DNA from 3 places in the Nocardiopsis sp. NPDC006832 genome. Region 2 is predicted to be linked to each of the others. Evidence: riboswitches for the same ligand, from Rfam matches in the RefSeq annotation. Region 2 holds a riboswitch; each other region holds the start of a gene.

Region 1 (9,391 bases), on a different contig from region 2:
CCAGCATTAATCGCTGGTCTAACACCTGAGAAGAATAAATCAGATTGTAAGAATATTTGTCCGTCAGTAATTGAGATAACATTTGTTGGAACGTATGCTGAGATATCGCCAGCTTGAGTTTCAATGATTGGTAAAGCAGTAATTGAACCGCCTCCAAGATCATCGTTAAGTTTTGCAGCTCTTTCTAATAATCTACTGTGTAAGTAGAACACGTCCCCAGGATATGCTTCACGACCTGGTGGTCTACGTAATAATAATGATAGCTCACGGTATGCTGCCGCTTGTTTAGTTAAATCATCGTAAACGATAAGAACATGTTTTCCATTAAACATGAACTCTTCACCCATAGTTACACCAGAATAAGGTGCAATATAAAGTAATGGGTCGGCGACCACACCGGCCTTGCGGTCCTTCCAGTCGTTGGTGTCCACGCTCCACAGGATCTGGGCCATGCCCATCTCCTCGGTGACCTGGGCGACGGTGTCGTTGGTGGAACCGTAGGGCGGACGCATCAGGTCCATCGTGTATCCGGTCTCCCGGTACACCAGCGCCTGGACCGGGTCCAGGTCCGCGCGCACGCCTCCGGCGCCGAGCGTGGCCAGGTCGGGGTGGGCCAGGGTGTGGTTGGCCAGTTCGTGGCCCTCCGCGTAGGTGCGGCGCACCGTGAACGGGTCCTCCATCACCGGGTGGCCGGTGACGAAGAAGGTCGCCTTGGCGTCGTGCTCGGCGAGTGTGTCCAGCAGCTCCGAGGTCCGGCCGCCGGGGCCGTCGTCGTAGGTCAGCGCCACGCAGCGCGTCTCGGGGTCGGTGCAGTCGATCCCGTCGTCGACGGGGGAGATCTCACCGGGGGAGGCGACGCCGGTGCCATCCTTCTCCGCCTCGGGGGCCGCGGCCACGGTGAACTCCTCGACGCCCTTGGTCGCGGCGTCGCGCGCCCGCACCCCGAACTCCGACAGCAGTTCCTCGGCCTCGTCGCGTTCGATCACGACGCCGACGCGACCCTCGGAGGTGGGCGCGACCTGTCCATCGTCGAACTCCACGATCAGGTCGCCCTCGGGGCTGAACGCGAGGGAGTCGTAAAGGCCGCTGATCGGGTACAGGGACACCGCCGCCACGGTGTCCGGGACCTCTTCGAGTACGCGGTCGTTGAGCGCGGCCAGCTCGTCCTGTCCGGCGAGCAGGCCGCTGGAACCGTGCACCGAGCCGTCGTCGGTCTCGTACCAGTAGGTGCTGTGACCGACGCGGGTCTCCTCCGAGTCGGTCTCGGTGGTGGTGATCCGCACGCCCACGACCCCGTCACCGGCGGCGGTCAACCGCCACTCGCCCTCGAAGGAGGCCGCGCCGGGGTTGGCGGCGTCGAAGGCGTGCACCTGGTCGGTCAGGGTGCGGTCCAGGAAGTCGGTGAGGGGGTCGGCGTTGGGGATGGCCGGGTAGGCGACGGCCACCTCACTGTCGCCCTCGTAGTCGACCGAGGCCTCCTCGGTGCCGGGGAGCGCGGCCGTGTCCACCACGGTCGTCCCCTCCTCGGAACCTTCCGCCGGAAGGTCGTCGTCGGTGTCCACCGCCACGTTCCGTGTGATGCTCTCGATGACTCCGTCCTCGGGCAGGCCCGGTGGTCGTGTCGCCGACAGCACCAGTCCCAAGAGGACGACCATCGCGATCGCTGCCGTGAGAACGGGGCGGTCGGGGGCCATGCTGGGACCGTCTTGCTGCTTCACCTGGGGGCTCTCCACGCTCATCGTCAGACGAACGTTCGCGAAAGGACGGGGGTCTTTCGCGTAACGCTGGTATCGGGTGTGATGCCGGGCACACGAAATGGGTTCGCTGGTGTGCTCCGGGCCAAGGGGTCACGCCGGGTGCAGGGGCGAAGGGGGTGCTCCCTATACTTGCAGGCGTGGAAGGTACACACTCCCACCATCGACTCCCGGAGCCCGCTCCGGTCGGTCGGAGTGTGTCGAAAGAGGGAACCCGGTGCGAATCCGGGACTGCCCCGCAGCGGTATGTGGGAACGAGCGTCGCCATAAGCACTGGTGATCCGACCGGAAAAGTCGGAAAACCGGGAAGCGGTGATCATTAGGACGACCGGCGCACGACGTCGGAAACGCCCACGAGTCCGAAGACCTGCCTCCACCCGGTGGTGCGCCTGTGCCGCCGGTGGTCCCGCGCCCCGAGGGAGGGCCGAGGTCGTCAGGCACGTGCGCCCCGGGTGAGCCCCTCGTCGTGCCGCGCTCCTCGCCCCGCTCTCGTGGCCGGTACCCGGCTTTCGACGAGGGAGAGAAGCTTCATGGTCAGCAACCCCGCGGCCTCCGGGCCGTCCGTGCGCTCCACGGTCCACGGTTACCCGCGCATCGGCCCCGCCCGCGAACTCAAGCGCGCCAGTGAGTCCTACTGGAAGGGCAACACCACGGCCGCCGAACTCGACGCCGTCGCCGCCGACCTGCGCAAGGGCGTCTACGCCCGACTGCGCGAGGCCGGAGTGGACGACATCCCGTCGAACACCTTCTCCTACTACGACCAGGTGTTGGACACAGCGGTCCTGTTCGACCTCGTGCCCGCCCGTTTCACCTCCCCGGCCCAGGCAGAGGAGCGGGACGAGCAGCTGCGCCGCTACTTCGCCCTCGCCCGCGGCGAGCAGGGCGCGCCGCCGCTGGAGATGACCAAGTGGTTCGACACCAACTACCACTACCTGGTCCCCGAACTCTCCCCGAGCACCCGCCCGCGCCTGGTCGGCGACAAGCCCCTCGCCGAGTTCCGTGAGGCCGCCGAGGCCGGTTTCCAGACCCGCCCGGTCCTGGTCGGTCCGCTGACCTTCCTGCTGCTGGCCAAGGCCGCCGAGGACGCTCCCGAGGGCTGGGAGCCCATCGAGCTCCTCGACCAGCTCCTGGACGCCTACGCCAAGCTCCTGAGCGACCTGTCGGCCGCGGGCGTCACCGAGGTCCAGCTCGACGAGCCGATCCTGGCCACCGACGAGGGTCGCGCCGCCGTCGGCCACCTGGAGCGCGCCTACCAGCGCCTGGGGTCGCTCACCGAGCGTCCCTCGCTCCTGGTGTCCACCTACTTCGGTTCCATCGGCGCCGCCGCCCTGCGCGTGCTCAAGGACTCTCCGGTCGAGGCCGTGGGCCTGGACCTGGTCACCGACTCCGAGGGTGCCTCCGACCTCACCGCCGTCTCGGGGCTGGGCTCCACCCGCCTGGTCGCGGGCGTGGTGGACGGCCGCAACGTCTGGCGCACCGACCTGCCGGCCGCCGTCGCCGAACTGGGCACCCTCCTGGCCCTGACCGACGAGCTCACGGTGAGCACTTCCTGCTCGCTGCTGCACGTGCCCATCGACCTGGACGCCGAGACCTCACTGGCGCCCGAGCTGCGCTCCACCCTGGCCTTCGCCGAGCAGAAGACCAGGGAGGTCGCGCTGCTCGGTCGGGTGCTCTCCGAGGGAGCCGACGCCGACTACCAGGGCGCGTCCGAGCCGCGGGACGCGTCCTTCACCGACGCCCGGGTGCGCGCCCGCCTGGACGCCCTCGGCCCGGACGCCTACGAGCGTCCCCAGGATCGGGACGTGGCCGCCCTGCGACCGCTGACCACGACCACCATCGGCTCCTTCCCGCAGACCGCCGAGCTGCGTCGCGCCCGCGCCGCGCACCGGCGGGGCGAACTGCCCACCGAGGACTACAAGGCGCTCCTGCGCGCGGAGATCGACCGGGTCATCGCGCTCCAGGAGGAGATCGGTCTGGACGTGCTGGTGCACGGCGAACCCGAGCGCAACGACATGGTCCAGTACTTCGCCGAACAGCTGGAGGGCTACGCCACCACCGAGAACGGGTGGGTGCAGTCCTACGGTTCGCGGTGCGTGCGCCCGCCGATCCTGTTCGGGGACGTCTCGCGTCCCGAGCCGATGACGGTGGAGTGGATCACCTACGCCCAGTCGCGCACCGACAAGCCGGTCAAGGGCATGCTGACCGGTCCGGTCACCATGCTCGCCTGGTCGTTCGTGCGTATCGACCAGCCGCTGGGTGAGACCGCCCGCCAGGTGGGTCTGGCGCTGCGCGACGAGGTCGCCGACCTGGAGCGGGCCGGCATCCGGCACATCCAGGTCGACGAGGCGGCTCTGCGCGAGTTGCTTCCGCTGCGCGAGGAACAGCGGGCGGCGTACCTGAAGTGGGCGGTCGACTCGTTCCGACTGGCCACCTCCGGGGTCGCGTCGAGCACGACCATCCACACGCACATGTGCTACTCGGAGTTCAACCAGATCGTCGACGGGATCGAGGCGTTGGACGCCGACGTCACCAGCGTCGAGGCGGCCCGGTCGCGCATGGAGCTCGTGGAGGCCCTGGGCGAGCGCGGTTACAAGCGCGGGATCGGTCCGGGCGTGTACGACATCCACTCGCCGCGGGTGCCCTCGGTCGAGGAGATCGAGGCCTCGCTGCGACTGGCGGTCTCGCACGTGGACGCCGCGAACCTGTGGGCCAACCCCGACTGTGGTCTGAAGACGCGCGGTTACACCGAGACCGAGCAGGCGCTGCGCAACATGGTGGAGGCGGCCCGCCGGGTGCGCGCCGACCTCTGATCCCACCCCGAACGCACGAAAAGGGGGCCGCGGCACGAAGCCGCGGCCCCCTCTCGTCGTTTCTTCCGGGGAGGAGCCGGTGATTTCCTACTCGGCGCCGAGCAGGGCGATCGCCTCTTCGGCGGAGTTGGTGAGCAGGGCCTCGACGTCGTCGACCATCGTCAGGTCGGAGCCCTCGAAGTCCGAGACCTGGTAGGTGATCTCGATGTTCATGTTGGCCGAACGGACCAGCATGATCGCCGTGGGGGCGGGGTCGTCGAGGATGATGTTCTCGGTGATGATGAGGTGCGCCTCATCGCCGAGACCGTCGATCTCCTTCTCCTCCTCCAGGTTCTCCTCCGGGTAGTAGTCGCTACCACCGGTGTAGTTGGCGAGGGAGTCCTGGTAGTCCGACGAGGCGCCCTCGACGGAGTCGCTGCCGGCGTAGGGCGTGGCGTACTCCAACCAGAGGCTGCTGTAGGCGCGCTCCGGGTTGCCCTCGGGGGCGTCACCCGTGGCGGTGCAGCTGGCGCGGTTGTCGGAGACGCTCTTGCTGGGGTCGTCCCGCAGGATGAAGTCCGTGGAGACCTGCTCGGTGATGGCGTCGCAGGGCTCGATGGGCAGCGCGTAGGGCGGCTCCCCGGCGGGCCCGTCACCGCCGCCGGAGTCGGGCTCCTCGGTGTCGTCGTCGACCGGCTCGTCGGTCTCCTCGGTGCCCTGGGTGGTGTCGGGACCGGTGGCGATCTCCTCGCCGCCGGTGTCACGCGTGACGAGCATGACGATCACGGCGATGACGAGCACCACGATGATCGCGCCGCCGCCGATGACCACCCAAAGGCCGGCCTTGCCGCCGCCACCACCGCTCTGGGGCGGCGGGGGCGGGGGGTATCCGCCGGGTCCACCCGGACCGCCGGGGCCACCGTAGGGCGGCTGGCCACCCGCGTACATGCCCTGGTCCTGACCGGGGCCGCCCTGGTAGGGGCCCTGGCCGTAGCCAGGCTGCCCGCCGGTGCCGCCCCCATAGGGGTTCTGCGGAGGCTGGTTGTAAGGTCCGTTTTCGCTCATGGCTCCCCTCGCCCGGTGAAGTGTTGGCCGTGTTCTCTGGGACGCGTGTGCCCATTGGTGGGTTCTCACGAGTTTCCCGTGACGGCCGCCGGCGGATCGCCGGGTGGGTGACGGCACGGGAGACCGTGGGGGAGGAGAGCCCGGGACCAACGCCGGTCCGCGGGCGAGTGCGGTACGGCGAGGAGCGGGAATTCCCCGTGTCGTGAGTGGATGCCCCGACTGCGCGCGGGGTTCTTTCCGACCGCCGAGATGATGCCGAGGGGACGGGCCACGGCGACCGGGGGTCGGGACGACAAGCATCCTAACCGTGACCTTAAGGGGAGCGGCGTAGCGGGCCAGGGGTAACGGGGCGAATCGTCATCGATTCGTTCCGGTCGAGCCACACGTCACCCTTGGCGTGACTTGATCGTGATTATCCTGTGTGGTTTTTCGAGTCGTTTCACCGGTAAAGGGGCCGTCCTTTCCGGCCCTTGGTCCCGAGAGGACGGGTGCGGGGAAGTCGTGTTCGCCGCACCCGCCGGGGATCAGAACATCGAGATGTGCACGTGGTCGAAGTGGTTCTCGGTGATGCTGCCGCGGTCCGACATCGGGCGCCAGTCGGTGTCGCCTCGACGCACGTCCCAGATCTGCTGGCGGTAGATCACGTACATGACCCCGAGGTCGTCGGCGTTGTCCCGGGCCCAGTTCGCGATGTCCCAACCGCGCTCGACCTGGTCCTCCGGGGGCATGGAACCGTTGCCGTCCACCATGAAGTCGCAGGCCCGGCCCTTGGGGTGCTCACCCACGACCCAGCCGCCCACCGCGCGGTAGCAGCCGACACCGCCCACTTCCGACCCGCGCCCGAAGATCTCGATGCCCAGGTCGCGCATCTGCTCGGTGCGCGGAGTGATGTTGTCCGGCGGTCGCATGGGCTGCTCCGGGTGGTCGGCGATGAGCCGGCGGACGTCCATGCGACGATCCTCCAGCTCGTCCATGTCGGCCTCGGCCTCGGCCAAGCGATCCTCGGCGTTCTCTTGGGCGACCTCGTCCCGGGACAGGGCCTGGTCCAGCTGGTCGATCTTGTCCTGGTTGCTGGTGGACAGGTAGTCGATGACGACCGCGCGCTCGATGACCTCGTCGGGCTCGGCCTCGACGAACAGCGACATGGAGGGGTCGATTCCGCCGCTGGTGTAGGTCGCCACCGCCAGGGAACGGACCTGCCCACGGGCGGCCTCCACGTCCTCGCGGGTGGAGTCGGCGCGCGACTGGGCGCGGTCGGCCTCCTCCATCACGTTCTCCATGTCCCGGAGTTCGCCGTTGTACTCCTCGGTGAGGGTCTCGGCGCGCGATTCCAGGGTGCCCATGTCCTCGTTGTCCCGGGGGACCGGCGCGGCCAAGGCGGGCGCGGGCAGGGCGAGGGCTGCCAACAGCGACAGGACCACCGCCGCGGTGCGGCCCGGGGTCGGGTTCGTGCGCACGACCGTCGGAAACGGGCGCGCGCAGTCGGCGATCAGCTCCCGCCAGGTGCGGACGGGAGGATCGGGCGCCCAGAAGTCGGCGTGGTCGGCCACTCGGCTCGGATCGTCTGACTGCAAGGTGTGGTCGCTCCTCGTGCCCACACACGGACCCCATAGCGGGCACGGGGACGCTGTGGACGCAGATGCTCGTCTTTCCCGGACGGGGCGCGGGGCACGTCGTCTTCGCGGGCCGCGCCGCACTCACCCCGCTCGAAGGGGGAAAGGTCACGGGACGGTAATGAGTCTAAGCATTCTCACGGGTCTTCGGGAGGGACGAGGTGATCACATCCCCCAACAAAGCCGTAGGTGTGGTCTAAATAACCATATTCGGGTCAAGGATTTTGCCGAATCGAGGCATCCGAGATGGTTGAGTTGGTGCCGTGATGGCTCCTGAACACTACGAAACGACCCCCGTCACCTTGGCGGACACCACCCGGCGGTGCGTACCTCTGCCCGGTGGTCGCTGTCGTCCGTCCCGTCGTTCCTGAGTCCGAGGGCGAGAACCCGCCCCGTTCGGCGCCACCGCGCCCTCCGACCGCCGCTCCGGCGCGTCGCCGCCGCTCGCCCACCGCGCGCTTCGTACGCTCGGATGCGGGCGTCGACCCCCACGCTGAGTCCGGTCTCCTTCCGCGCCCCCACGCGCGTGGGAGCCGTGACACCACCGCCAGACGTCGATGGGAAAACCGTGATTGACGCAGTGGGTCTCCACAAGACCTACAGGTTGAAGAAACGTCGGATCGAAGCCCTGAAGGGGGTCGATCTGCACGTCGAGTCCGGCGAGATCTACGGGGTCGTGGGCCAAAGCGGTGCGGGTAAGAGCACCCTCCTGCGCTCGGTGAACCTCCTGGAACGCCCAGACGGTGGCACCGTCCGCGTCGGGGACGAGGAACTCACCTCGCTGCGCGGCGCCCGCCTGCGCGAGGCCCGACGCCACATCGGCATGGTGCACCAGCACTTCGCCCTGCTCTCCTCGCGTACGGTCGCCGGCAACGTCGGCTTCCCGCTGGAGGTCACGGGGATGTCCCGCGCCGCGCGCGCCACCCGGGTCGGTGAACTCCTGGAACTGGTCGGCTTGGGCGACAAGGCCCGCGCCTACCCCTCCCAGCTCTCCGGCGGCCAGAAGCAGCGCGTGGGCATCGCCCGCGCCCTGGCCTCCGACCCCAAGGTGTTGCTGAGCGACGAGGCGACCTCCGCCCTGGACCCGGTCACCACCGAGTCCATCCTCGCGCTGCTGCGCCGACTGCGCGACGAACTCGGCCTGACCATCCTGCTCATCACGCACGAGATGGACGTGATCAAGCGGATCTGTGACTCCGCCGCGATCATGGAGGACGGCGAGTTCCGTGAGTCCGGCCGGGTCCTGGACCTGATCGGGACCCCCGGTTCGCTGCTGGCGCGTTCGCTGTTCCCGCTGCCGGAGCACGGGGGGCCGGAGACGGTGTTCATCACCTACCCGCGTTCCTTCGACGAACCGTTCATGTCCGAACTGACCCGTCGGTTCGACGTGGACGTCAACATCCTCGGTGGCGGTGTGGAGCAGGTCGCCGGTCAGTCCGTGGGCCGGCTCAGCGTCGACATGCGTGGAAGCCGTCGTCGTGAGGCACTGACCTACCTGTCCGAGAACGGCCTGCTGGTCGAGGAGGCCGGAAAGTGATCACCAACGAGATCCTCTACCTGGCCCAGGAGGGCAACGCGGTGACCGCGATCACCGACTTCGTCCAGGACTGGCCGAACATGTGGCCGAGCCTGTGGCTGGGAACCATGGACACCGTCTACATGGTGTGGTGGGCCACGGTCTTCAGCGTCCTGTTCGGTCTGCCCCTCGGCGTGCTGCTCGTGGCCACCGACAAGGGCGGCCTCATCCCGGCCCCGGCCGCGCGCGCGGTGCTCAGCGCCATCGTCAACATCGGCCGTTCGCTGCCGTTCATCGTGTTGATGGTGGCGGTGCTGACGCTGACCCGCTTCCTGGTGGGCACCACGCTCGGCCCGACCGCCGCCATCGTGCCGCTCAGCATCGGCGCCATCCCGTTCTTCGCGCGCCTGGTGGAGACCGCGCTGCGCGAGGTGGATCGGGGCGTCGTCGAGGCCGCGCACGCCATGGGCACGCGCAAGTTCACCATCGTGGGCAAGGTGCTGCTGCCCGAGGCCATGCCCGGGCTCATCGCCGGCCTGGTGATGACCGTGGTCACGCTCATCTCCTACTCGGCCATGGCCGGCGCCATCGGCGGTGGCGGTCTGGGCGACCTCGCCATTCGTGAGGGCTACCAGCGCTTCAACGACCACTACC
Region 2 (9,915 bases):
GGATGCCCAGGGCCACCGCGGCCAGGTTGGCCCTCCCGTACAGGACGCTGGACGAGTAGGCCACCGACAGCCCATCACCCTCCGAACCCAGCATGTTGGCGGCCGGAATCCGGCAGTCCTCGAAGCGCAGTTCACCGAAGCTGAAGCCGTGCAACCCCATCGTGCCCTCGTGCCGGCCCAGGGAGAAACCGGGGCGGTCCGACTCGACCAGGAACGCCGACAGGCCCTTCGATCCGGGGCCGGTCCGGGCCACCACGCCGTGCAGGTCACCGACGTGGCTGTTGCCCACGAACACCTTCTGCCCGTTGAGCACGTACTCGTCACCGTCGCGCACCGCGCTGGTGGTCATCCCGAGGACGTGCCCGCCGGAGCCGTACTCGGTGACCGCGATCGTGGGCATGCAACGGCCCGCGGCCACCTCGGGCAGCCAGGTCGAACGCTGTGCCTCGTCGCCGAAGTGCACGATCTTGGCGACCCCCAGCTGGGAGGCCTGGACCATGGCGCCCATCGCCCCACTGACCCTGGAGAGTTCCTCGATGATGATGGTCTTGGCCAGGTGTCCGAGTCCCATCCCGCCGTAGCCTCGGTCCACGGTCGCCCCGAGCCAGCCCTGCTCGGCGATCAGCCGGGAGAGGCCCTTGTCGACGCGACGGCGTCGCTCCATCTCGGGGACCCGGGGTTCCACCTCCCGCCGTGCGAACCCGCGTACTTCCTCCCGCAGCGTCCGGTGCCGCTCAGCACCGAAGTAATGTTCCACGTCGCTCCCCTCCGCGCCAGGAACTTCCTGGTCGCACCCGGTTTCGACGCGGGCGACGCGACTTCGTTCGGGTTCTGGCCTCCTCCGGTCAGCGCGTTACCGGAACCGGCCAGGAACCCGGGCACCCTCCTCGGGCACGCGAACGGCCCGGGGCGCGCGCCCGCCCCGGGCCGTGGAGGGAGAGGTCTCTCCCGGGAAGAGGATCTAGTCCCAGTCCAGGCCGCCACCCGTCTGGTACTCGATCACTCGGGTCTCGAAGAAGTTCTTCTCCTTCTGGAGGTCCATCATCTCCGACATCCACGGGAACGGGTTCTCCGTCTCACCGAAGATGGGCTGCAGGCCGATCTGCTCGGCGCGCCGGTCGGTGATGAAGTGCATGTACTTCTCGCACAGCTCGGAGTTCAACCCCAGCACACCGCGCGGCATGGTCTCGCGGCCGTAGGAGACCTCCAGCTCGCAGGCGTCGATCAGCATCTGCCGGACCTCGGCCTGGAACTCCTCGCTCCACAGGTGCGGGTTCTCGATCTTGATCTGGTTGATCACGTCGATGCCGAAGTTCAGGTGGATCGACTCGTCGCGCAGGATGTACTGGTACTGCTCGGCGATACCGACCATCTTGTTGCGGCGGCCCAGCGACAGGATCTGCGCGAAGCCGGTGTAGAACCACATGCCCTCGAAGATCACGTAGAACGCGACCAGGTCCCGCAGGAACGCCTGGTCGGCCTCGGGCGTGCCGGTGCGGAACTCCGGGTCCTCAAGGTTCTGGGTGTACTTGAGCGCCCAGGCGTCCTTGGCCGTGATGGACGGGACCTCGCGGTACATGTTGAAGAGCTCGCCCTCGTCCAGGCCCAGGCTCTCGCAGATGTACTGGAAGGTGTGGGTGTGCACGGCCTCCTCGAAGGCCTGGCGCAGCAGGTACTGGCGGCACTCCGGGTTGGTCAGTTGGCGGTACACGGCCAGGACGATGTTGTTGGCGACCAGGGACTCCGCGGTGGCGAAGAAACCGAGGTTGCGCTTGAGCATGAGGCGCTCGTCGTCGGTCAGCCCGTCCTTGGACTTCCACAGCGCGATGTCGGCCTGCATGGCGACCTCGGTGGGCATCCAGTGGTTGTTGCACCCCGACAGGTACTTCTCCCACGCCCACGTGTACTTGAGGGGCAGCAGCTGGTTCACGTCGGCGCGGGCGTTGATCATCGCCTTGTCGTCGACGTTCACGCGCTCGGCGTCACGCTGGATCTCACCGAGACCGGTGGAGGCGGCGTTGTTCTCGGAAACCGCGGTCATGCTCGTGTTCCGTTCTCCGGTCGTACCGGGTCGTCTACGGGAGTGGAGGGGCGAGGAGGGGCCGGCGGGGGTCGCCCGCCGGCCCCGGGCGTTCCTACTGGCAGGCCTCGCACTCGGGGTCATCGATGCTGCACGCCTGGTCCTCGATGATCTCGAACTCGTCCTCGGGCTCCGTGGGCTCGGTGACCGGGGCCGGGGCCGGGCGGGGGCTCGCTGCCGGACTCGGGGTCGCGGCCGGGCTCGGGCTCGGGCTCGGGGTCGCGACGGGGCTCGGCGCGGCGGCCGGCGTCGGGGTGGCCGACACGGCGTTCAGGCGGCCGTCGGTGCCCTTCAGCGTGCTCTTCTCCACGTGGGTGGCGCTCTGCGAACGCAGGTAGTACGTGGTCTTGAGCCCGGAGCGCCAAGCGCGACGGTACAGGGTGTCCAGCTTCTTACCACTGGGCGCGGCCATGTACAGGTTCAGCGACTGGGCCTGGTCGATCCACTTCTGACGGCGCGAACCCGCGTCCACCAGCCAGGTCGGGTCGACCTCGAACGCGGTGGCGTACAGCGCCTTGAGGTCGTCCGGGACCCGGTCGATCTCACCGAGGCTGCCGTCGTGCATCTTCAGCGCGGACACCATCTCGTCGTCCCACAGGCCCCGCTCCTTGAGGTCGCGGACCAGGTAGTCGTTGACGACGGTGAAGTCACCGGACATGTTCGACTTGACGAACAGGTTCCGGTAGACCGGCTCGATCGACTGGTTCACACCGGTGATGTTGGCGATGGTCGCGGTGGGCGCGATCGCCATGACGTTGGAGTTGCGCATCCCGGTGGTCTTGACGCGCTCGCGCAGTGAGTCCCAGTCCAGGGTCTCGCCGCGGTCCATCTCCAGGGCACCGTCGCGGGAGTCGGCCAGCAGCCTCAGGGAGTCGATCGGCAGGATGCCGCGGCTCCACAGCGAACCGTCGAAGCTCTCGTAGGAGCCGCGCTCGGCGGCCAGCTCCATGGAGGCCTCGATGGCGTAGTAGCTGATCAGCTCCATGCTCTCGTCGGCGAAGTTCACCGCGCCCTCGGAGGCGAAGGGCGTGCGGATCTTGAACAGGGCGTCCTGGAAGCCCATGAGACCCAGACCCACGGGGCGGTGACGCATGTTCGCGCGACGCGCCTCGGGGATCGTGTAGAAGTTCACGTCGATGACGTTGTCGAGCATGCGCACGGCGGTGCGGACGGTACGACGCAGACGCTCGACGTCGACGCCGTCCGGGCCCACGTGCTGGGGCAGGTTCACCGAACCGAGGTTGCAGACCGCGACCTCGTCCTTGTTCGTGTTCAGCGTGATCTCGGTGCACAGGTTGGAGGAGTGCACCACGCCGTTGTGCTGCTGCGGCGAACGCAGGTTGGACGGGTCCTTGAAGGTGATCCACGGGTGGCCGGTCTCGAACAGCATGGTGAGCATGCGGCGCCACAGGTCCACGGCGGGCATCTTCTTGGAGACCTTGATACGACCGGCCTCGGCCTCGGCCTCGTACTTCTCGTAGGCCTCGACGAAGTCCTTGCCGTACTTGTCGTGCAGGTCCGGGACCTCGTCCGGCGAGAACAGGGTCCAGGTGCCCTGCTCCTCCACACGCTGCATGAACAGGTCCGGAACCCAGTTCGCGGTGTTCATGTCGTGGGTGCGGCGGCGCTCGTCACCGGTGTTCTTGCGAAGGTCGAGGAATTCCTCGATGTCGATGTGCCAGGTCTCCAGGTAGGCGCAGACCGCGCCCTTGCGCTTGCCGCCCTGGTTGACCGCGACCGCGGTGTCGTTGGCGATCTTCAGGAACGGGACGACGCCCTGGCTCTTGCCGTTGGTGCCCTTGATGTGGGAACCCAGGCCGCGGACCGGGGTCCAGTCGTTGCCCAGACCGCCCGAGTACTTGGACAGCATGGCGTTGTTGCTGATGCCGTGGAAGATGTCCTGCAGGTCGTCGCCGACCGTGGTCAGGAAGCAGGACGACAGCTGCGCGCGCACCGTGCCCGCGTTGAACAGGGTGGGCGTGGAGGCCATGAAGTCGAACGAGCTCAGCAGCTCGTAGAACTCGATCGCGCGGGCCTCACGGTCGTCCTCGTTGAGGGCCAGACCCATCGCGACGCGCATGAAGAACGCCTGCGGCAGCTCGTAGCGGACCTCGTCGCTGTGCAGGAAGTAGCGGTCGTACAGGGTCTGGATGCCGAGGAAGGTGAACTGCTCGTCGCGCTCGGGGTGCAGGGCCTTGCCCAGACGCCCCAGGTCGAACCGGGCGAGGGCGGGGTCGAGCTGCCCGAGGTCGATGCCACGACCGACGTAGGCGGCCAGGTAGCCCGCGTAGCCCTCGGCCATGTCGGCCTGGGTGGCGGTCTCGGGAGCGCCGCCGATGAAGCTCAGGGCCTCGGTGCGGAGCTTGTCCAGCAGCAGGCGAGCGGCCACGTAGGAGTAGTTCGGGTCGACCTCGACGAAGCTGCGGGCGGCCATGACGACGCCGAGCTCGACCTCGGCGTCGGCGATGCCCGGGTAGAACCCGCGACGCGCCTCGGTCAGGACCTTCTCCGCCGAAACGCCGGAGAGCCGTGCACAGGCCTCGGCCACGACATGCTCGATCCGGTCGACGGCGGCGGGACGACCGCCCTCGTTGTTCGGTCCGGGCCGAACGGATGCGGGCACGGCCTCGACGTCAAGGGTCATACAGCGGCTCCAACCTCGGTAAAAGAGTCCCGGTGGGGGTGCGGGGGCACAAGTGACAAGCGTGCGGCTCACAACGATGGATCGCCGCACCGGATGCGTGCGATCCATCGTCGGGTCGCGGCGACTCTCCCTCGAAGCCCCGACGTTGTACACACCTGGGGGTGTGTGCCGATGGCAGGTTTTCGGACTCGTGGGCGCCCTACCGAGCCGTCGCTTCCCGGGACCTTTCGGGGGTTCCCGGTGCGCGTGACGACCTTCGTTCCCACTCACCGCTGCGGGGCAGTCCCGGACTCGCACCGGGTTCCCTCTCGCGTCACCGGCCCCTTGCGAGCCCGGTGAACCACCAGCGGGACAGATACTACATCTAGGGGATGGCGGCTTGGAACACCGCAAGATGATGGCGTGTCGCTGATTTCTCAGATTCTTCGACGATCGTCGAACACGCCTCCCGGGCGTGGTATGAAAGCGCCGGAACGGGGCTGCGCGACGGTATCGGGAGGGGTCCCCGAAGGGGGCGCGTCACAGCCTAGGACGTTCCCGGGACGAACGCACCCGGCACCTCGCCCGGGTGTCCGCCACGGCACCTCTGGGCAGGGTAGGAAACCTCACTCGCGGCCGGCCGATCCCGGTCTGTCGGTGCTCGACCCGCGCCGCCGCCCCACCCCGAAACCCGCCACCACGGGACACGCGCGGGACGACCGAACCGGAGGCCGCCCGCTCCGATCGCCTACGATCTCGTCGGATCGCGCGGTCACTCCTGGTCGAGAAGGAGGTCCAGATCATCCTCCGCCAGCCCGAGGTCGGCCCTGATCCGAAATCGGATCCGCAGGAGTTCGAGGAACAGATCCCGATCGCACGGACTTTGTGGGCGCCCGGCGTGTCGTCGGGCGCCCACGGTGGCCCACCGTTCGGCGCCCTCCAGGTCGTCGTGGGCGTACAACGCCTCGGTGACGTGGATGTGGGTGGGCAATCCGACCGGTTCACCGGTCTCCAGCCGCTTGAGGTGCCCCTCGGCCTGCTGCCGCTCGTCCAGTTGCAACAGGGCGCCGGCGCTGAGGGCGTGCGCGTCGACCACGGTGGGGCCACCATCGTCTATGGCCCGCTGATAGGCGGAACAGGCGCGTTCGAACTCCTGGGCGATCTCCCACTGTTCTCCGGCGCGTACGAACAGCTCCGCCCGCGTGACCTCGCTACCGGCGTCGACGCTGTTGGCCAGGTCCAGTAGTCGGGCGGCGGTCCGGCCGTGTTCACCGGATCGGACGGCGTGGAATTCCAACCGGTCGAGTTCTGCCGTCGTCACGTGGGTCAACCGCATCGCCCCATCCCAACTCGCTCTCCCCACCCACCGATCAGGGCCTGGCACGCTCCAAGGCCTGCCAGAACCCCTGGCGCAGTCCATCTCGGACCTCGTCGCGCAGCAGGTGGTCGATCGGGAGCGAGGATCCCTGGAGCAGACGAGCCTCCAGGTCCGAGGGCATCCGGGGCCTGCGGGCGAGGACGGCCTCCACCCAAAGGACCGGCGCCTCGCGTGCGATCGACTCCGCGAAGTCGTTCCCTTCCTTGTGCGCGATGTGCACCGCATCATCAACGGTATGCGCGCCGAGCCCCGTCTGTTGGGCATATCCAGGACTGTGAGTGGATTCCTGGTAACCGCCGGGGCCGAATCGGCCGTCGTACTCGGGACCAGTAGGTCGCCGTTCCCCGAAACGGGGCGCGGCGCCACCGCTGTGCGCGGTGTCAGTTGCCGTACTGGTCCCATAGGTAGGGTTTGTGTCCGCCCCACCTCCGAACCCCTGCTCCTCGCCGTGTCCGCCACCGAACCTGGGGTCGGGGGCGGGAGGGTTTCTATGGGGTGGAGCCTGTTGCGGGTCGGGCGCGAACGAGGCCTGTGGACCGGTGCCCGCCCCGAAGGCGGGCTGTGGTCCCGTATTGGAGAAGGCCTGTTGTGGGCCCGTTCCGGCGAAGCCCTGTGGACCGCCTCCGGCCGCCTGGGCGGGTCCGGGTCTGGCCGGCAGCCCGTACCCTCCGTCCGCTCCACGCGGCGCCGGATGGGCGCCCGTGTGGGGGCCGACGTACCCGGCCTGCCCGTTCTGACCGGCGCCCGGGTAGACCCCGTTGCCGTTCACCGCCTGTCCCCCCGAGGGGAAACCGTTGGCGTCGATCGCTCCGGGAGGGGCGTTCTCGCCCGAGGGGCCGGCGAGGTGGTCGCCGCGCTGTTGGGCCAGCGAGCGACGCATCGCGCGCAACTGTTCCATGGCGCTGCCCTGTGGAACGGGCTGGCCACCGGTGCCGGCGAACATCGCTTCGAGTCCACCCGTGGAGGGCGTGGCCGGTTCGACCATGCCGTTCCGGGGCCCGGAGGCCACCGGGTGGGGGGACTGTTCGGCGGGGGCCTGGGAGCGTCCGTTGGCGAAGGGCGTGGTCGTCTTCGCCGCGTTCTCCTGGGTGGATCCACCACCGGAGAGCAGGTTGACGTGCGGGCGCAGGTGACCGGCGCCGATCTCGATCAGGTCGTCGCACTCCTGGCGCAGCGCCCGAGAGATGGTCCAGTTGCCCTCCACCGAGATGTGCACGACGGTGACGCGCACACCCAGGTCCTGGACGTCGGCGACCACGGGGGCCATGTCCTCGTCACCGCTCACCAGGACGGCGTCGCAGAGGACACCGGTGCGGGCCAAGGTGGTCAGGTCGCGTTGGACGTAGCCCTCCACGCCCTCGCGGCGGCCGGGCCGGATCTTCGCCGCTCTGAACTTGATGCCGGGGATGTCGGCGATGCCGTCCTGTTCCTGGGCCCTCCGGTCGTCGGCGACCGCCTCGTACCAGTAGCAACGCAGGAGCGGCAGGCCGGTGCGATCCCGTGCGACCTCGTTGAGGAACTGGACGAGACCGGAGTAGTCCCAGGCGACGGAGTCCCGGTTCCGGGTTCCGTGCACGGCCATCGCGCCGTCGGCGAGAAGGTATCCCGCGTCGACGAACAACGCGCAACGGTCCACGTGACACCGCCCCCTTCCCTGTCGATCTCTGGGGCCATATCCATGACCGGGGCACAGCCTAGCCAAGTCTGTCTGATTTTGCGTGCCGCCTTTGAATACTCCCCGTCAATACATTGCTACACACAGGAGGCCTTCCCGGTCGGCGCGGGCCCTTCGGTCGCCCTGTGCACACGATGAACTCCGCACCGATGTTCGACTCAGGTGCGCATCGGGGCCGTGAGCACGATCGCGCCCATCAACAAGGCGTCCTGTCCGGAGGAGATTCGGATTTCCGATTCGCGTCCGAGCCGCGCGTCGAATCGGACCACATCCGTCCCGAACGTCATCGGGTCGCCATCCGAGCCTCGCGCGGAGCTCACGAAGACGTTGCCGGCGTCACCGCCGCCTTCGCGTGGATCGAGCGGGACGCCGTCCAAGAGCACACGGTCCCCGCCCAGATCGGCGTCACCCTCCCAGGCCACCACGTCGAACGTGGCCGGGACCGACGCCGGCAGCAGTCCCGAAACCGGGAACCGCGCGCCGACCTCGTCCTGGAAGACCGCCGAGGTCTCGTCCAGAACCATGGCCTGCCGGTGCCCCTCCACCGAGGGGTCCTCCAGGATCACCACCAGGCTCCACCCCGCGTACGCCCCCCGACCTTCGGTCGCGGGAACGTCACCGACCCACCACTGGCCACCGCCGGCTGAACGCACCAGCTCGGTGACCTCGGCGAACGCCTGGTAGGCGGGGTAGGCCGGCAGCTCGGCGGAACGAACGTCGGCGGCCGTGACCGTCGTGTAGGAGGCCATGCCCGGCCCCTTGATCCGAGCGGTCGGAGCGCTCGGGTCGCCCGCCGCGGAGAAGTACAGTCCGGCCCAGCGCACGGATCCGCCCGCGGGGAGTTCCCAGGTCGCGGCGCTGGACGAAGTCGTCGTGGGGTCCCGGTCGTCGTCCAGGGGCCCCATCACCCAGTTGTCGTTGTCGAGACGCTCACCGGAGCGGTCGCGGGCCTGCGCGCACTCGCCCGGCTCCTCGTCCTCCTCCGGTTCCTCTTCATAACCGTCCTCTGGCGCCTCGGGTCCTTCGGTCTCCTCCGGGGTCTCGGGGGCCTCGGGCGCCTCGGGGGTCTCGGTACCGGATTCCCCGCCGTCCGACCCTTCGTTTCCGGGAAGCCCGGGGACCCCCGGAAGATCGTGATCGAATTCCTGTTCTTCGCCGCCGATCTCCCCTCCCTCCCCGAGGAGATCATCGAGCGCACCCTCCCCCTCCGTCCCAGGGGTCCCGGTGTCCGCGGGAGGGCGACGAAGATCGGCGTCGTCCGCACCCGGCTCGGAGTCGGGGTCGACATCGGTCTCCGCGTCGGGTGACCGCTCGGGCGGGGCCAGGGGGTTGTCGTCCCCGCTCCCCGGCACCCGCGGACGCTCCCACCACGGCCAGGGCCACGGGTTCTTCGGGTTCTCCGGCTGCTCGGGTTCGATGCAGGTCATCAGGGTGTTGCCCACGCTCTCGGAGCGCACCTGACCGGCCGTGGCGTATCTGGCCGGGATTCCCTCCGAGGACACGCCACGCTCACCGGTCGCGGTGTAGCGCACCTCTCCGGAGGAGACCGCCACGTCGGCGGGAACGTCCACGTCGGCGTCGGGCGCCACTCGGACATCCAGGAAGTGGGTGCTGCTCTCACCGGCGGCCATGTCCGACCGCACGCATTCACCACCGCCGCCACCGGCGGAACAGCCCCAGTCACCGTGACCGACCGACAACGGGATCGCTCTGCCCGCACCACCCGAGGAGACCATCTCCACACCGGGGGGCAGGGTGATCTCGGCGACCACGTCCTCGGTGGTGTCCGCGCCGGTGTTGAGCACGTCCAGGACCATGATCCCGTCGCCACCGGGCACGAGGGAGCCGACGGGGTCGATGCCCACGGCGAACTCCGGCCACTCCGCGGGTGCCTCGGGTACCTCGGGCTCTTCGGGTGCCGGTTCGGGTTCCGGTTCGGGCTCTGGTTCCGGTTCCGGTTCGGGGACGGGTTCCGGCTCACTCGGAGGCGGGGGCGGATCGGGCGACTCGGCCGCGGGTACGTCCGCGGGGGGCACCGGCGCGGGAACGGGCTCCTCCGGCGCAGGCGGATCGGCGGGCGGTGTGTCCGGGTCATCCGAGTCCGCGGCCGGGGGCGGTGGGTCCTCCGCGGGGGCGTCGATCGGCGGAGCCGCCGCCGT
Region 3 (9,915 bases), on a different contig from region 2:
GGTATCGAGGAACTGTGCGACCAGTACCTGCACGCGGTCGGGGTGGATACCGACGCCCCCGGACTCGGCACCTTCCAGGGCAAGCTCAACCGGTTCCACCAGGAGATCGCCGAACAGCCCGTGGTGGTGCTCCTCGACGACGTGCGCACCGCCGCCCAGGTACAGCCGTTCCTGTCCGACCTGGCGGGCATGGTGGTGGTCGTCACCAGCCGCGAACCCGTGCCCGGGCTGGCCCAACGCCGACCCGTGGTCGTACCCCTGGGCCCCCTCGCGGACGAAGCCGTCGCCGCGCTGCTTCAGGACCTGATCGCAGACGAACGCCCGGCCCGTGAACCCGAGGCCTTCGCCCGGCTGGTCCGACTGTGCGCCGGGGTGCCGCTGCTGGCCGGCCACACCGGTGGACTGCTCAGCGACGAATCCAGGCTCGCCATCGCCGACCTGGTCTCCCGGATGGAGGACGCCGGCCGACTGGCCCACCTGGAGGAGGCCGCCCGGACCGCCACCCGCCCGGCCGCCGTCTTCGACGTGTTCTACCGGGAGCTCGCCTCCGACGCCCGACTGCTGTACCGGGCCCTGGGAGCGCACCCCACCCGGGACTTCGATCGTTGGCTCGCCCGGGCGGTCTTCCCCGGAGACACCGACAAGGGCGACCAGGTCTTGGACGTGCTCCTGCGCCGCGGTCTGGTCAAGGTGGACCGGGCGGGCCGCTACGTCATGGAGGACCTCACCTACGAACACGCGCGGCTGGTCGCCGAGCGCGAGGAGCCGGCCGAACGCCGCGAGGTCCACCGACGCTTCGCCGACTACTACCTGTACGGTGCCGTCGCCGCGGACCGGGTGCGCACCGACCGCTGGCGGGTCAGTGATCTCTACGAGGCACAGGCGCCCTGCTCCCTGCCGGACTTCCGGTCCACCGAGCACGAGGCCGACGCGGTGGGCTTCGACGCCTGGCTCGAACGCCGGCGCCACGTCCGTGAACGCAGTGCCCGACATGGTGCGGGCGTTCCGAGCCCCGACGAGTGGTTCGAGGCGAACATGGACGCCATCCTGGCCTTCGTCCACCGCTCCGGACGGATCTGGCGGGGCACCCGCCCGGCAGCCGGATACGCCGGCGTCATGGCCGAGGCCACCAACGGCTACTTCACCGCCAACGGGCGTGTCGACGAGCGGCTCACCCTGCTGGCCCTGGCCGAACGCGACGCCGAGGGGAACGACGACGCCCTGGCCCGGGTCCTGGCCCAGCGCGGCGAGGCGATGCTCGGGCAGGGACGCCTGGCCGAGGCGCGCACGTACCTGGAACGCTCCTTGGCGGCCGCTCGCGGTCGTGGGGCGGACCCGCGCGGCCAAGGGGCGGCCCTGGAGTGGCTGGGGATCCTGGAGCGCCGTGAGGGCGACGCCGGAGCCGCCCGCGCCCTCCTGGAGGAATCGTTGCCGCTGCTCGACCACACCCGCCCTAAGGCGCTCGGGCTGCACCACATGCACATGGGCGACGTGGCGCTTCTGGCCGAGGAGCCTCGACGGGCCCTGGAGTGCTACCGGACTTCGCTGTCGTTCTTCCGCGAGCACGCCGCCACCCGGAGACGGGACCAGGCCAACGAGGGCAAGCTCCTCGTCAACCAGGCCCGCATCATCGCAGAGGAGCACCCCGACCAGGCGATCGGATTGTTGGAGGAGGCCCTGGACCGTTTCGTGTCCGCCAACCGCGCCTACCAGGTCGGCAAGGTCCTGGAGCGCCTCGGCGACCTCGGTCGGGGATCGGGGGAGCGGTGGGAACGGGCGGTGGAGGTCTTCGAGCTGGTCGGTGCCGCCGCTGCCGCCGGCCGTGTTCGGGACAAGATCGACGGCCGGGCCTGAACGGACCCGGCCGCGCCAGGTCAGTCGAAGAGTTCGTCGGCGTCGGTGATGCGGGACTTGAAGGCCTTGTCCAGCCAGTCATCGAGCCGGCCGATGTCGTCGCACTCCTCGATGCGTCGCCGTGAGTCGAGACTGATGGTCGCCGAGGTGGCTTCCAGGAAACGGATCAGCGTTTCCTGCTTGCCTTCCGCACGGGCTTCTTCGCGGCCTTCTTGACGACCCTCTTCACGGCCTTGGCCGACGTACTTGCGGGCGAAGTCGCTCTGCCACTCGTAGGTACCGGTCGCCATCAGGTCCTCCCACATTTTCCGTGCCGCAGCGTTCAGCTTCGACTCTGGAGCAGGCGTACCTGGAGCTCGTGTTCGAATCCGGGCATGACAGGAAACTACAGAAAGTGACCGGCCCGTGTCCGGTAAAACGGAGAACTCAGCCCTTGGCCGTCTCGAAGGGGATCGTGAGGGTTCGTTCCTCGGAAACTCGCAGGTGGAGCGGGGCGAGGGCGGCGAGCATCTTCGGAGCGGGTGCGTGGCCGGAGGTGACCAGACGTTCGGCGAGCACACCGGTGACCAGGCCGGGGTCGTCGACGGGGCCGGTGAAGCGAACCCGCAGGAGCGACCCGTCGCGAGTGCGCAGCCGGACCTCCTCGGCCGAGTACACGGCGGTGAGCAGGGCGCCGGGGCGGTGCGCGAACACCGTCTCGGACCACAGGCGTTCGTCGGCGGGCAACGCCTCTTCGGCGATGGTGAGGACGTCGGCCGCCGCGGCGAGTCGGTGGTCCATCTCGGCGTCGGAGCAGACGAGGACACCACCGGATTTCGGCGCCGGGCTGCGATACACGGCGAGACCGTCGTCGGTGGGCCGTACCCGGACCCAGAGGGAGGTCGGCTCCGGGCTCTGGACCTCGGGCTTCGGTGGTGCCATGAGGCGGGGCCGGCCGGGCGGGGGAGTGGCGCCCATGAGGCGGTAGGCCTCGGCGCGGATGAGGTCGAGGGCCCGACCCGGGGCGGAACTCACCCAGGTGAGGGCGGTCTCATGGGTGAGTTCGCGTAGTTTCTCGGCCTGCTCGAACTGGGGCACGAGGGTGGCGTGGGGATCGAGCGGGTGGGCGACCTCGTAGAGCCGTCCCAGGGCGGAGTCCGGGTCGACGGAGTCCCGGCCGTCGGAGCTGAGGAGGACGGGCCGGCCGAGGGCGGCGGCGTAGACGCTCACGGATCCGTGGTCGGAGAGCACGAGGTCGGCGGCGATGACGGCGGCCCGCCAGCCCTCGTGGGGTGGGATCAGGAGGAGGCCGGAACGGAGGGCCTCGTCCTGCCAGATTCTGATCTGGCGCGGCCCGTGGGAGGACCAGACGTTCGGGTGCAGGACGAGCGCGACCCGGTAGTGGTCGTAGGGAAGCCGGGCGAGCAATTCGGTGATGACGCCCGGGTGGCTTCCGTAGAGGGATTCGTCGTTCCAAGTGGAATTGACGGTGATGAGTTTCTGGCCGTGGCGTAGGCCGAGGGCCTTTCGGTAGGTGAGTCGGTGGGGCACTCCGGCGAGCAGCCGGTCGTAGCAGGGATCACCGGAGAGGAAGGCGAGCGGGAGCGCGTCGGGGCAGCCTTGGGCGAGGCGGTCGAACTGTTCGCCGTGCGAGAGGGCGATGGAGCTGGGGACCAGCCGTCCCTGGTGTTTGAGGGTGTCGTCGGAGAGCCCGAAGACCTCCTGACTTCTGACTCCTGACTCCTGACTCCTGACTCCTGACTCCTGCGACCATTTTTTATTATAACCGTTGCCATGGGGAATGCGCAGGATTTTTGTTTTTAATTCATGAAGGTCGTCCCCGAGGCTCGCGGTGATCGCGAGATCGAATTCCGTTTCCTTCGCCTTTTCCCAGGAGATGTGCCGGATCTGCGTTTCTCGGAGGTATTCGTCGAGACCGTTGGCGAAGACACCGCCGGTGGTCCGGGTGCAGTAGAGCTGCACGCGCGGGTCGTACAGGGCCGGAAGCACGTCGGCGATGCGGGTGGCGGCGGTGAGGCTGTGGATCACCAGGAGAACGTGCAGGTCGGCGCGGGCGGTGCGCCACGCGGGGGTGAGGGCGAGGGGTCTGCCGGCGGGGGTGTCGTCCTTGGCGGTCACAAGTCGCAGAGCCTACCGGGCGCGAGTGGGGTGACACCAAGTACCGGGTCGAGGGGTCTGGATTTATTAGGACGTCCAACTATATGGTGGCCCCACCGCGGAGCGGGGAAGCCGGTGCGAGTCCGGCGCGGTCCCGCCACTGTGACCGGGGGAACTCCTCGGAAGTCAGGTCACCGCCCGCGGCCAAGGAACCGTGTGATCCACGAGGATGGAGCGAACACGTATGGTCAGCGAGCTGACGCATTTCGTGCAGGGCGAGAAGGTCCACGGCCGGTCGGGCGTCTTCGGCGACGTCTACGATCCCAACACCGGAAGGGTCCAGGCGCGGGTGCCGCTCGCGGACCGGACCGAGACCGAGCAGATCATCACCGACGCCGAGCGGGCACAGGTCGAATGGGGTTCCTGGAGCCCGCAGCGCAGGGCCCGGGTCCTGCTCCGCTTCCTGCAACTGGTCGAGGACGAGCGGGCGAACATCGCCAAGGCCCTGTCCGCCGAACACGGCAAGACCATCGCCGACGCCCACGGTGACCTGCAACGGGGCCTGGAAGTGGTGGAGTTCGCCGCCGGCATTCCGCACCTGTCCAAGGGCGAGTTCACCGACAACGCCGGCACCGGCATCGACGTGCACTCCCTGCGCCAACCCCTGGGCGTGGTCGCGGGCATCACCCCGTTCAACTTCCCCGCCATGATCCCGCTGTGGAAGGCCGCGCCCGCGCTGGCCTGCGGTAACGCCTTCGTGCTCAAACCGTCCGAGCGCGACCCCTCCGTGCCGTTGATGTTGGCGGAACTGTTCGTCGAGGCCGGGCTGCCCCCGGGTGTGTTCAACGTGGTCAACGGTGGCAAGGAGGCCGTGGACACCCTGCTCACCGACCCGCGGATCGCCGCCGTCGGGTTCGTGGGCTCCACCCCCATCGCGCAATACGTGTACTCCACGGCCACCGCCCACGGTAAGCGCGCCCAGTGCTTCGGCGGCGCCAAGAACCACATGATCGTCATGCCCGACGCCGACCTGGACCAGGTCACGGATGCCCTGATCGGAGCCGGATACGGGTCGGCCGGTGAACGCTGCATGGCGATCTCCGTCGCGGTCCCGGTGGGTGAGGAGACCGCCGACGCGCTGGTCGCCAAGCTCAAGGACCGCATCGCGGGGCTCCGGGTGGGTGCCTCCGACGACCCCGACGCGGACTTCGGCCCGTTGGTCTCGCGGGAAGCCCTCCAACGGGTCGACGAATACGTCGCGTTGGGCGTGGAGGAGGGTGCCGACCTGGTCGTGGACGGTCGCGGCCACACCGTGCCCGGCCACGAGGAGGGCTTCTTCGCCGGTCCGTCGCTGTTCGACCGGGTCACCCCCGACATGCGGATCCACCAGGAGGAGATCTTCGGACCCGTGCTGTCGGTGGTGCGCGCCGCCGACTACGAGGAGGCCCTGCGTCTGCCCAGCGAACACGAGTACGGCAACGGAGTCGCCATCTTCACCCGTGACGGGGACACCGCTCGTGACTTCTCGCACCGGGTGAACACCGGAATGGTCGGCGTGAACGTGCCCATCCCGGTGCCGATCGCCTACCACACCTTCGGTGGCTGGAAGCGGTCCGGCTTCGGCGACCTCAACCAGCACGGACCGGACTCGATCCGTTTCTACACCCGGACCAAGACGGTCACCTCGCGTTGGCCCTCCGGGGTCAAGGAGGGCGCGGAGTTCACGATTCCGGTCGTGCGATGAACGCCGCCCTCACCGACGAACAGCGCGCCCTCACCGAGACCGCCCGCGCGTTCGCCGACGAACACCTCGCACCGCACGCCGTCGAGTGGGACCAGGCCAGGCACTTTCCCGTCGACGTGCTCCGCAAGGCCGCCGAACTCGGTATGGGCGGTCTCTACGTCTCCGAGGAGTTCGGGGGCACCGGCTTGACCAGGATGGACGGTGTCCTCGCCTTCGAGGCGCTGGCCACCGGCTGTCCGTCCGTGGCCGGGTACCTGTCGATCCACAACATGGTCGCCTGGATGATCGACCGCTACGGCGACGACGCCCAGCGCGTCCGGTGGCTGCCGAACCTGTGCACCATGCAGGCCCTGGGCAGCTACTGCCTGACCGAACCCGAAGCCGGTTCCGACGCCGCGTCCCTCACCACCCGGGCGGTCCGCGACGGCGACCACTACGTTCTGTCCGGCACCAAACAGTTCATCTCCGGGGCGGGCGCCTCCGAGGTGTACGTGGTCATGGCCCGCACCGGCGGCGACGGGGCCACCGGCGTCTCCGCGTTCATCGTGCACCGCGACGACCCCGGGCTGTCCTTCGGGGCCGACGAGGCGAAGATGGGCTGGAACGCCCAACCCACCCGACAGGTCCTCTTGGACGGGGTTCGCCTGCCCGCCGACCGGAGGTTGGGCGCGGAGGGCGACGGGTTCCGTATCGCCATGAACGGCCTCAACGGCGGCCGTCTCGGCATCGCCGCCTGCTCACTGGGCGGCGCCCGGCGAGCCCTGGAGGACACCGTGTCCTATCTGGGTGACCGTGAGGCCTTCGGGGTCCCCCTCATCAACGCCCAGGCGCTGCGTTTCCGGTTGGCGGAGATGGCCACCGAACTGGAGGCCGCGCGCTCCCTACTGTGGCGGGCCGCCGCGGCCCTGGACGCCGGTGACGCCGACGCCGCGCACCTGTGCGCCATGGCCAAGCGGTTCGCCACGGAGGCCGGCTACACCGTCGCCGACCACGCCCTCCAATTGCACGGGGGGTACGGCTACCTCGCCGAATACGGAATTGAGAAGATCGTGCGCGACCTGAGGGTGCACCGAATCCTGGAAGGAACCAACGAGATCATGAGCCTGATCATCGCTCGCGGACTGACCGGGGCCGCCTGATGTCCAACGCCATTGAAGACACGGTGCTCCTGCGCGTCGACAAGGGGCTGGCCCACGCCACCCTCAACCGGCCACGCGCCATCAACGCCCTCGACCACGACATGGTCCGGACGCTCGCCGACACACTCGACTCCTGGGAGAAGGACGAGTCCGTCTCCGTGGTGCTCGTCGACGGCGCCGGCGACCGCGGCCTGTGCGCGGGCGGCGACATCCGCGCCATCCGCTCCAGTGCCATCGACGGCGACGACGGAGCCGCCCGCTTCTGGCGGGACGAGTACCACCTCAACGCCCATATCGCCCGCTACACCAAGCCCTACGTCGCCTTCATGGACGGCGTCGTCATGGGCGGCGGTGTCGGGGTGTCCGCGCATGGCGGAGTCCGTGTGGTCACCGAGCGCTCCAAGGTGGGCATGCCGGAGACCACCATCGGGTTCGTCCCGGACGTGGGCGGCACCTTCCTGTTGTCGCGGGCGCCGGGGGAGACCGGTACCCACCTGGCGCTGACCGGCACGCCGATCGGGGCCGCCGACGCCCTGTACGTCGGCCTGGCCGACCACTTCGTGCCCTCCGAACGGCTGCCCGAGCTGACCGCCGCGCTCGCCGGCCCGGACTCACAGAGCGCGGTCACCGAGGCGGTGGGTCGGTTCGCGGAGATCGCCCCGGCGGGCACCCTCGCCGACCGCCGCTCGTGGATCGACTCCTGCTACTCCGCCGACACCGCCGAGGAGATCGTCGAACGGCTGCGCGCCCACGGGGACCCCGAGGCGGCCAAGGCGGCCGACACCATCGAGGGCAAGTCGCCGACCTCGGTGAAGACCACCCTGTCCGCGCTGCGCCGCGCCCGGGCCCTGGGCTCGCTGGAGGAGGTCCTGGAACAGGAGTACCGGGTCTCCTGCGCCACGCTGACCTGGCCGGACCTGGTGGAGGGCATCCGGGCGCAGGTCATCGACAAGGACCGTTCGCCGAAGTGGTCCCCGGCCACTCTGGCGGAGGTCGACGCGGCCGTCGTCGAGTCGGCGTTCGCGCCCGCGCCGGACGGTCCACTCGGTCTGAAGGACCCCGGAGGCCGCGTATGAGCGCCGTCGCCTTCGTGGGACTGGGCAACATGGGCGGCCCGATGGCCGCCAACCTGGTGGCCGCCGGGCACGAGGTGATCGGGTTCGACCTGGTCCCCGACGCCCTGACCCGTGCCGAGCGGAGCGGGGTCCGGGTCGCCTCATCGGCCGCCGAGGCGGTGTCCAGGGTCGACGTGGTCATCACGATGCTGCCGGGCGGGCGCCACCTGCTCGACGCCTACCGAGGCACCGAAGGGGCCGACGGTGGGCTGCTGGCCGCCGCCCGCCCCGGCACGCTCTTCGTGGACTGCTCCACGGTGGACGTCGCCGACGCCCGTGCGGCCAACGCGGCCGCCGTCGAGGCGGGGCATCGGGCAGTGGACGCCCCCGTCTCCGGGGGCGTGTCCGGTGCCGAGGCCGGGACCCTCACGTTCATGGTGGGGGCCGAGGCGGAGGACCTACCCGGTGCCGAACCGTTGCTGTCGGCGATGGCCGGGCGGGTCGTGCACTGCGGCGGCCCCGGTGGCGGCCAGGCCGCGAAGATCTGCAACAACATGGTCCTGGGCGCGTCCATGCTCGCGGTGAGCGAGGCGTTCGTGCTGGGGGAACGTCTGGGCCTGACCCACCAGGCGTTGTACGACGTCATGTCCACCGCGTCCGGACAGTGCTGGTCGCTGACCACCTACTGTCCGGTTCCCGGTCCGGTGCCCACCAGCCCGGCCAACAACGACTACGAGCCGGGGTTCGCGGCCACGCTCATGGCCAAGGACCTGGGGCTGGCCATGAGCGCGTTGGAACAGACCGGGGTGGACGCGCGGATCGGCGGTCGGGCCGCCGAGGTCTACCGTGCCTTCGCCGACGCCTTGGACGGTGAGCCGAGGGACTTCTCCGCCATCGTGGAGACCGTGCGCGAACGGTCGCGGCCGGCGACATAGGCGAAAGGCGCCCCGCCGCCCACGTGGACTCGACGTGGGTGGCGGGACGCCTCTCCTTTCCGTTCCGTCCCTGGTCAGAACGGGGTGAGGGTGATCTCCAGGCCGGTGGCTCCGTGGTCTTGGACGTAGGACGCGAAGTCCTCCACGTCGTCGAAGGCGAACCCGTACGCCTTGCCGTCCTCGGTGTGCTCGTGGAAGACGGCGGCGTAGTGGTTGGCGATCTCGTTCAGGTAGAACTCGGCCGGGTCGTTCGTGGGCTGCTGGGCGGAGTCCAGCAGGGTGGAACGGTTGAGCGCGGCACCGACGATGGCGGCGACCGGTCCGGTGATCCCGTCGTTGGGGGCGGCCAGGGCGCCGTCGCAGAACAGCACGTCCCGGGTGCTGGGCCTGGCGATGGGCGAGACCCCGCCGTCGAACAGCAGCTCGTCGCCCTCCACCCGCCCGGTGAAGGTGCCGGCGTTGGTGGTCACGCTCAGGTCCGTGCCCGCGTAGTGCGACCACACCTGGTCGATGTAGGGATCGAAGTAATCGGTCGGGAAGTGACCGCTGTCCAGACCGTGCCCCGGAGCGATGATGCGGTCCTCGAAGACCAGCGGGGAGAATTCCGGGTCGGCGGCGAGCGTCTCGAAGATCGCGTCGCGACCGCCGGGCAGGAGGAACCCGGTGCTCTGGTCGTCGTCACCGGTCAGACGGATGCCGATCGGCACGCTGAACTGGTCCACCATCGAGGTGTTGCAGAACATCCCGTCCTCGTTGTGGGTGAACTCCACGGTGTCGTGCAGGACGTCGAAGGAGTCGTCCTCCTCGACCCAGCCGGCGGGCAGCTGGAGGGCGGGGTTTCCGTTGCCGTCCTCCACGATGCGGATGCCGAGCTTGCCGCCCAGGGCCAGGTAGATCCGGCCGGACATGTACGGGAGCGTCATGTCGGTGGGGAGGGCGCCCAGGGGGATCGAGTAGTCCGTGTAGCCGTCGTCGGTGTTGTCGTCGAGGCTGACGGGGTGGGGCGTGCCGGAGGAGTCGACCCAGCAGTGCTGGTCGGTCGTCAGGTCTGTGCCGACGATGTACAGGAGGACCTCGTCGTCTCCGTATCG

The links. Region 2 has a riboswitch for cobalamin ahead of ABZ717_RS20590 (ribonucleoside-diphosphate reductase subunit alpha). Riboswitches for the same ligand answer to the same signal wherever they lie in the genome.
Region 1: linked by a shared signal. The riboswitch ahead of metE (5-methyltetrahydropteroyltriglutamate--homocysteine S-methyltransferase) and the one ahead of ABZ717_RS20590 (ribonucleoside-diphosphate reductase subunit alpha) in region 2 are both predicted to bind cobalamin.
Region 3: linked by a shared signal. The riboswitch ahead of ABZ717_RS07840 (CoA-acylating methylmalonate-semialdehyde dehydrogenase) and the one ahead of ABZ717_RS20590 (ribonucleoside-diphosphate reductase subunit alpha) in region 2 are both predicted to bind cobalamin.

The regions. Positions count from the first base shown of each region.
Region 1 is NZ_JBEYLC010000106.1:311-9,701, forward strand. Features, by position in the region: partial or broken gene ABZ717_RS27620 (polysaccharide deacetylase family protein) at 1-1,694, opposite strand, end outside; cobalamin riboswitch at 1,921-2,144, shown strand; gene metE (5-methyltetrahydropteroyltriglutamate--homocysteine S-methyltransferase) at 2,285-4,564, shown strand; gene ABZ717_RS27630 (DUF3558 domain-containing protein) at 4,652-5,608, opposite strand; gene ABZ717_RS27635 (hypothetical protein) at 6,133-7,182, opposite strand; gene ABZ717_RS27640 (ATP-binding cassette domain-containing protein) at 7,802-8,758, shown strand; gene ABZ717_RS27645 (methionine ABC transporter permease) at 8,758-9,391, shown strand, end outside.
Region 2 is NZ_JBEYLC010000047.1:1,489-11,403, forward strand. Features, by position in the region: gene ABZ717_RS20580 (acyl-CoA dehydrogenase family protein) at 1-757, opposite strand, end outside; gene ABZ717_RS20585 (ribonucleotide-diphosphate reductase subunit beta) at 962-2,041, opposite strand; gene ABZ717_RS20590 (ribonucleoside-diphosphate reductase subunit alpha) at 2,136-4,724, opposite strand; cobalamin riboswitch at 4,880-5,084, opposite strand; gene ABZ717_RS20595 (hypothetical protein) at 5,476-6,039, opposite strand; gene ABZ717_RS20600 (NYN domain-containing protein) at 6,074-7,717, opposite strand; gene ABZ717_RS20605 (sigma-70 family RNA polymerase sigma factor) at 7,915-9,915, opposite strand, start outside.
Region 3 is NZ_JBEYLC010000011.1:5,601-15,515, reverse strand. Features, by position in the region: gene ABZ717_RS07855 (hypothetical protein) at 1-1,854, shown strand, start outside; gene ABZ717_RS07850 (hypothetical protein) at 1,875-2,144, opposite strand; gene ABZ717_RS07845 (hypothetical protein) at 2,281-3,972, opposite strand; cobalamin riboswitch at 4,043-4,168, shown strand; gene ABZ717_RS07840 (CoA-acylating methylmalonate-semialdehyde dehydrogenase) at 4,196-5,695, shown strand; gene ABZ717_RS07835 (acyl-CoA dehydrogenase family protein) at 5,692-6,834, shown strand; gene ABZ717_RS07830 (enoyl-CoA hydratase/isomerase family protein) at 6,834-7,910, shown strand; gene mmsB (3-hydroxyisobutyrate dehydrogenase) at 7,907-8,824, shown strand; gene ABZ717_RS07820 (beta-1,3-glucanase family protein) at 8,899-9,915, opposite strand, start outside.